DNA from 3 places in the Sedimentitalea todarodis genome. Region 3 is predicted to be linked to each of the others. Evidence: riboswitches for the same ligand, from Rfam matches in the RefSeq annotation. Region 3 holds a riboswitch; each other region holds the start of a gene.
The links. A riboswitch is a leader RNA that binds a small molecule or an ion and turns the genes downstream of it on or off. The one in region 3 is predicted to bind cobalamin.
Positions count from the first base shown of each region.

Region 1: another riboswitch for cobalamin. It lies ahead of QO231_RS21225 (ABC transporter substrate-binding protein); the one in region 3 lies ahead of QO231_RS21780 (energy-coupling factor ABC transporter permease).
Region 2: another riboswitch for cobalamin. It lies ahead of QO231_RS16625 (ABC transporter substrate-binding protein); the one in region 3 lies ahead of QO231_RS21780 (energy-coupling factor ABC transporter permease).

Region 1 is NZ_JASMWN010000022.1:81,792-84,053, forward strand. It holds gene QO231_RS21220 (D-TA family PLP-dependent enzyme) at 1-157, shown strand, start outside; cobalamin riboswitch at 525-724, shown strand; gene QO231_RS21225 (ABC transporter substrate-binding protein) at 836-1,852, shown strand; gene QO231_RS21230 (FecCD family ABC transporter permease) at 1,849-2,262, shown strand, end outside.
Region 2 is NZ_JASMWN010000014.1:88,900-91,161, reverse strand. It holds gene QO231_RS16625 (ABC transporter substrate-binding protein) at 1-801, opposite strand, end outside; cobalamin riboswitch at 905-1,094, opposite strand; gene QO231_RS16620 (helix-turn-helix domain-containing protein) at 1,207-1,614, opposite strand; gene QO231_RS16615 (hypothetical protein) at 1,700-2,262, opposite strand, start outside.
Region 3 is NZ_JASMWN010000024.1:31,128-33,389, forward strand. It holds gene QO231_RS21775 (alkaline phosphatase) at 1-758, shown strand, start outside; cobalamin riboswitch at 1,012-1,221, shown strand; gene QO231_RS21780 (energy-coupling factor ABC transporter permease) at 1,266-1,946, shown strand; gene QO231_RS21785 (MerR family transcriptional regulator) at 2,020-2,262, opposite strand, start outside.

The DNA.
Region 1 (2,262 bases), on a different contig from region 3:
GTCAGCTTGCGCGCATCGCCCTGAAATCGGCGAGCGGTTACAGATCATTCCCAATCACTGCTGTGTCGTCACCAACCTCTTTGATCATGTATACCTGATGCGCAATTCTCGGATTGAAGAGACGGCCCCGATCACCTCGCGGGGCCGTCTCCGCTAAATGGATCTTGGCGATTGTTGCGTAGGTCCGGTCCGAGAAGCGATCAGGTGACTCAGGGATTAGACCCATTTTTCCGGGTCACATATTAACCGCACCGCGCTGACCCCAAAGGCTGAATTCATCGAAAGCCTGCACCAGTCGGTGGTCCTCCTCGGCGTCACTTGCACTCGTTCGCAAACCGGTCAGAATCGGTCCAATTCGTTCGTCATTTTGCTATTTTTTCAACTTAATCCAATTCGCTGAGGAGTTCCTCACGTTTCGCAGCTCGCATAGCTGACGCCAGAACATCCCATCAAACCACCTCCGGAAAGCAACCCGATTTCTGGCAACACTCGAATGGCGTTGATCTTGCATCGCAGAATATTTCCTTCTATCAAGGGTCGTCGGTTTTCTTTAGAAAATAATAGGGAATTCGCAGCGCGCCCCAAGCGCGTGAAACGTAACTGCCCCCGCAACTGTGAGCGGCGAGCCACGTTCTGAAGTAACCACTGGGCCATGACAACCCGGGAAGGTGGAACAAGGCGCTGAGCCGCGAGTCAGGAGACCTACCGACGCACACTGTAACCGGGCGGGGATGTCCGGGGTGGATCGTGGTTGTCATCGGGCGGGATTATCCGCTTTCCTTGTCTTTCGATCTTGCCCCATGCCTTAGCCCACCAATGGCACAGGAGCCATTTGATGACGAAACACTTGATTGCGCCCGGGGTGATGGCGCTGGTCCTGACGTCTACTGCTGTCACAGCGCAGCAGACCAGCTATCCGCTGACAATCGCCAATTGTGGCCACACCCTGACATTCGAGGGGCCCCCGGAAAATACGGTGGCCTTGGGTCAATCCACGACCGAACTGCTCTACCTGCTCGGGCTGGGCGACACGGTTTCTGGTACAGCGGTATGGTTCAACCCGGTCCTGCCCCAATTCGAGGAATTGAATGACGGCATCGAGCGGCTGGCCGACAACGATCCCAGCTTTGAGAGTGTGGTCAACAAGAAGCCCGACCTCGTGACAGTGATGTACGAATGGCATGTGGGCCCGGAAGGCATCGTTGGCACCCGCGAGATGTTTCATGACGTCGGCGTACCAACCTATGTCATGCCCACCGAATGCGAGAAAAAGGACAACCTCGTGGGGCTGGATGGGACACGGTCAGAGCTGTTTTCGACCGACCAGCTGTACAAATCGATCGCCCAGCTTTCCGAGATCTACGACGTGCAGGACAGAGGCGCCGCACTGATCGAAGATTTGAAAGCAAGCGAATCCAAGGCGATCGAAAAGGCAAGCGGACTGAGCCTGCCCGACGGCACATCTGGCCTGTTCTGGTTCTCTTCGGCCGAAATTGATACCAATCCATTCGTCGCCGGGCAAAAGGGTGTGCCGGCCTACATGATGGACAAGCTGGGCGTCGAAAACGTCGTGACTTCGGACGAGGAGTGGCCAAGCGTGGGCTGGGAAACGCTGGCCAAGGCGGACCCGACTTTTATCGTGATCGCCGAAATGGACCGCCGCCGGTTCCCGGCCGACGACATCGAGAAAAAGCGCGAATTCCTGATGAACGATCCGGTGGCACGCGAAATGGCTGCCGTGAAAAAAGGGCGTATCATCACCATCGATGCCCACGCCATGAGCCCGACCGTCCGCGCAATCTATGCGCTCGATCAGGTGGCGGATGCATTGGCAGGGTATGATTTGAAATGACCGTGATTGACCGGCAGGTGAGCCGGTCCGTATCAGGCAGAGCTTGGCACTGGGCGGTGATTGCACCGCCCGTGCTGCTGATTGCGTTGATGGCTGGCACAGCGCTTGGCGAAACCCCGATTCCCTGGGATGTGGTGGCGCAGGTGCTGGCCAACAAGATGTTCGGCGCGGATTATCCGGTCGACAGGATCGACGAAGGCATTGTCTGGAACTACCGTTTTGCGCGGGCGGTTGTAGCCGCCTGTTGCGGCGCGGGGCTGGCCCTGTCGGGCGTCGTCCTGCAGGCACTGTTGCGCAACGCGCTGGCTGACCCCTATCTCCTTGGCATTTCCGCAGGTGCGTCCAGCGGCGCCGTCGCCGTCACCGTCATGGGCATCGGCGCCGGTGCTGTTTCACTATCGGTCGGGGCC
Region 2 (2,262 bases), on a different contig from region 3:
GACGATGATGTCTGGATCCGCGCGGGCGATGCTCTCCCACCCGACCGTCGGCCATTCCTCGTCGGACTCGATGATGTTCTCGATCCCGAGATTCGACATCATGTACCCCGGCGCGCCGAGCCGCCCGGCCACATAGGGGTCAATCTCCAGATCTGCGGAAGAGAACCAGAAGACGGCCGTCAGATCGCCCGGCAGATCGAGGCCTTCCGCACGCGCGATAGCATCGCGTTCGGATGCCTCCAGTTCCGCGACCAGACCCTCGCCGGCCGACTGCACGTCGAAGATCGCCGCAAGCTCGCGGATGCCCTTGTAAACCGAGGCGGTGTCGAAGGCGCCCACGCGCGTGCCGTCCCCGCCGGTGGAATTGTCCTTGGTGTCGCAATCGGCGGGCATGATGTATGTCGGAACGCCAACGTCACGGAACATCTCGCGGGTGCCCACGATCCCGCTTTCGCCCACGTGCCATTCATATTGCACGGCGACCAGCCCCGGCTTCTTCGCGACCACGCTTTCGAAGCTGGGATCATTGTCGGCCATCCGCTCGATCCCCTCGTTCACCTCCGCGAACTCCGGCAGGACCGGATTGAACCAGACGGAGGTGCCCGAGACCTTGGGCGCAAGGCCGAGGGAATAGAGGATCTCGGTCGCGGACTGGCCGATGGTCACGGCACTGCCCGGGGCGGTGTCGAAGGACATCTCCACGCCGCAATTCGTCAGGTTCAGGGGGTAGGTTGTTTCTTGCGCATGCAGGGGCAGCGCGGCGCTGGCCAGCAGGGTGGCCGTGATCAGTGTCTGTTTCATCCGTTCTTTCCCGTCAGATGGGACCGGCAGGGACAAAACGCGAAACAGTGTGCGATCATACGGGACGCGACAGGTTTCCCGCCCCGGCACACCCCGTCCGATCGTGGTTTCACTCGCGTCGGCAGGTCTCCTGACTGGCGGGTCGCGACACCTCTCGCCTTCCCGGAACTCACCCAGTGGCATATCGAGAGGCGCTCGCCGCCTACAGTTGCGGGGGCAGTTCCGTTTCCCGGCCAAGGCCGGAACGGATTCCCTTTTCATTCCCGGAGGAAACCGACGGAACAAGCAATTGCAGGATCTACGGCCAGCGGCAAGCACAGAATGAGCAGGCCCTTCGCCAATCGCAAATTGCCGACAAAGCTGCCGTTCGGAGATTCCGCAGCATTCGGTAGAGTGGGCGCGCAGTCAAATTTCGCGGCACGGTGCCTCAACCCCACTCCCGCCGGAATGTGAAGAATCCAGACCAAACTCTGCAGCGATGTAGGTCCTGATCTCAGCTGTCGATCGGCAGAAGCGAGCCTGCAGCCAGTCGCATAGCACGGTTTCCTGATCAGAGGTCATGCGAGACTTGCCGCCCTTCCAGCCATCAAGGGCAAGCGCTTCCCAGCCACCGTCCCGATAAGACTTGTACCAACTGCGAATGGTGTCGTCGTCCAAGTACAGAAATTTCGCGATCTGCACGCAATTCTCGCCATCGTCGAGCAGCAGGATCGCATTCGCCCTCCGCGCGACGCCATGGTCCTCGCGCTGAATGCGCACGCAGCACTCAAGTTTGAGGCGTTCCGCTGGGGAAAGAAAGTTGTTCCGGATCATTGGCTTACCCGAATCGTTCCAAGCCTCAACGTCAAGTCGCCAAATTCGGCAAGTCAAAGACTCCGAGTATAACTGAGCAATTTCTTCAGCTTCCCGGACAACCCAGCGAGAGCCCGTTTGCGGAAATGGATAGCTTCAGGAACTCGGCCTGATAGCTATTGAGGTCCTCGCCCGTCGGTGCCTTCAGCAACAAGTTGTTGCGGTCCGTCGCATTGTTGGGATCGTGCCGCGGTTCTCCGGGCCGCAGCGGCTCTTTCGATATGTCTCTGTCAGGATGAAGAAGTCCCAGGCCATGACCGATCTCGTGGGCGATGGTATCGCCACCCCCCTCAACAATGCCCACAGGGGTCATGCGCTTGTCCCGGCGGTGCGTCTCCAGTGGACCGCCCACGCCGAGTACCTTGCCGTTTTGATCGTCAGGTTTCTGGGGCGAACGCTGAACGTCGGAGGCATAGAATATGTGAACACAGCGCCGCTTGAAGTCGAGGGTCGCATCGTACTGAAAACCATCGAACAACCATTGGAACGGCCGGATCTTCTTGGGTTCTGTATCGTCCTTGCTGTAGATGACTCCGGTGTTGGTGAAGAGCGTGTCGGCAAGGTTTGGGTCGCCCTGCGACGAATTCATTTCAGTCGGATCGAGCACGC
Region 3 (2,262 bases):
ACGTAGCCCAAAGCGAACTAGGCGCTCATTTGGCGACCGATCAGGCGTCTTTCGAAAACACCCCTTTGGATGGGACCCCGATCCTCGGGTTGTTTGAAAGCAGCCACATGATGTACGAAGCTGACCGCGAAGACGAACCCAGCCTGGCCGACATGACCGGTGCGGCCATCCAGGCGCTTCAGGCAAAATCGGGGGACAATGGCTTCTTTCTTCAGGTCGAAGCGGGTCGCGTGGACCATGCCAACCACGGCGGCAACCTTGCACGCGCGGTACGTGACCAAAAGGCGTTCTCCGACGCCGTCGCGATCGCTGATGAACTGACGGACGATGCCGACACCCTGATCATCGTGACGGCTGATCATGAACATGCACTTGCCTTCAATGGTTATTGCGGGCGTGGGTCGGACATCCTTGGCCTGTGCATGGGCATCGACGGCGAAGGCGTGGCGCATACCGGAGAGCCCGAATTGGGAGCCGACAATAAGCCGTTCACCGTCGCAGGCTACCTGAACGGTGCGGGATCGGTTCTGACCGAACAAGCGGATGGTTCTTTCTTTGGTACGCGACCGGTGCTCACCGAAGAGGCCGCGACAGACCTGGACTATTTGCAGCAGGCGGTGGTTCCCAAGTCCTCCGAAACCCATTCGGGTGAGGATGTCGCCGCCTATGCCAAAGGCCCGTGGGCACACCTTGTCGATGGCACAATTGAACAGAACATGATTTTTCACATCATGAACTATGCCGCGACGGCCGAATAATCTGATTTGGTCTGATCACGACATCCCCAAGAGTTCCGCTCTTGGGGATGTTTTGCTTTTTCGGATGGAGACCAGGGAGATCCGTCCTGGGCTTAGTTTTTCTCGGAAAGTTGAAGAGATGAGTTGATGTAACTAGCTGTTTGATGGAGTAGTTTTGTGTTATTTCGCATCATACTTGGGCTAAATTTGGTTGCCACAGCGACTACACACCAACTGCATTCTACAAACCATCTTGACTCGGGCAGGCCGAGGATATCAGGTGCTCGGACTTGGTCCCAAAGCCGATTTGCGGCGGCGGGGTAAATGGGAACGCGGTAGGGACATCAAGTCCTGTCCTGATCCGAGACTGCCCACGCAACTGTGAGCGTTAGCTGCATTCCGAATACCACTGGAGAGATCCGGGAAGGTGGAATTGCCGCGATGAAGCGCGAGTCAGGAAACCTGCCAGGTACACTGTGACGCCTCTAGGGAGGCATCTTGCACGATGGGTGCAGAAAGGACGAACTAATGCATATTGAACCTGGCGTCGTGGACGGCGCAAAACTCGTACTGGGAACCGCGACTGGCGTTGCCTCAGTTGGAATTGTCGCCAAGCTCGCTGTTGATCACGTGAAGCAGAACGGTAACATCTTAGCTTTGGTCGGACGCTCCGCTGCGGCAAGCGCGATGGTGCTCGGATTCTTTGAATTTCTGCCGCATCCACCTGTTGGAGTGTCAGAAGTACATCTGATACTTGGGACCACACTTTTCCTGATCCTCGGCACAGTTCCAACAGCTATTGGTCTGATCTTTGGTCTTGTCGCGCAAAGCTTCCTGTTTTCACCCACAGACATTCCGCAGTTGGGAATGAACCTGACCACGCTCATTCTGCCAGTTTTGGCGATGGCGGCATTGGCTCAACGAATTATACCGGCCGACACCCCTTACACTGAAGTAACCTATGGCCAAGCCGCGAAGCTATCTGCGGTGTTCCAAGGTGGAATTGTCGCATGGGTGGCATTCTGGGTATTCTACGGGCAAGGATTTACAGCAGAGACCTTAGCAAATGCAGGTGCATTCGCCTCAGTCTACATCATCGTTGTATTGCTTGAACCTATCATTGACCTTGGTGCTCTGGCTTTGGCAAAGACATTCCGGAGGTTCGAGAACACAGGCCTTCCGCACGCCCGGCTCTATCAACCTGCTTAAGGTAATTAGTAACCAAGTACGACCGACCATTGTCGTTTTACACACCGTTTTGGAATGCGAGCAATTGGCGCGACTACGCGCCGATTGCATCATGGTCGGTCAGACACTCCGAATGATCGCGCAAGACTTCGAGAACCTTACAGTCCGCCGTATTCCCCCCGCTGCATTCATGAATCATGCGCTTCAGCTCTGTGCGCAGCGCTTTCAGCCGATCCATCCTTAATTCTACCTGCTTGAGTTGCCGCCGGGCGATGGAATCCGCCTCATGGCAGGAGCGGTCGGGATTATCACTGAGATCAAGAAGCTCGCGGATCGC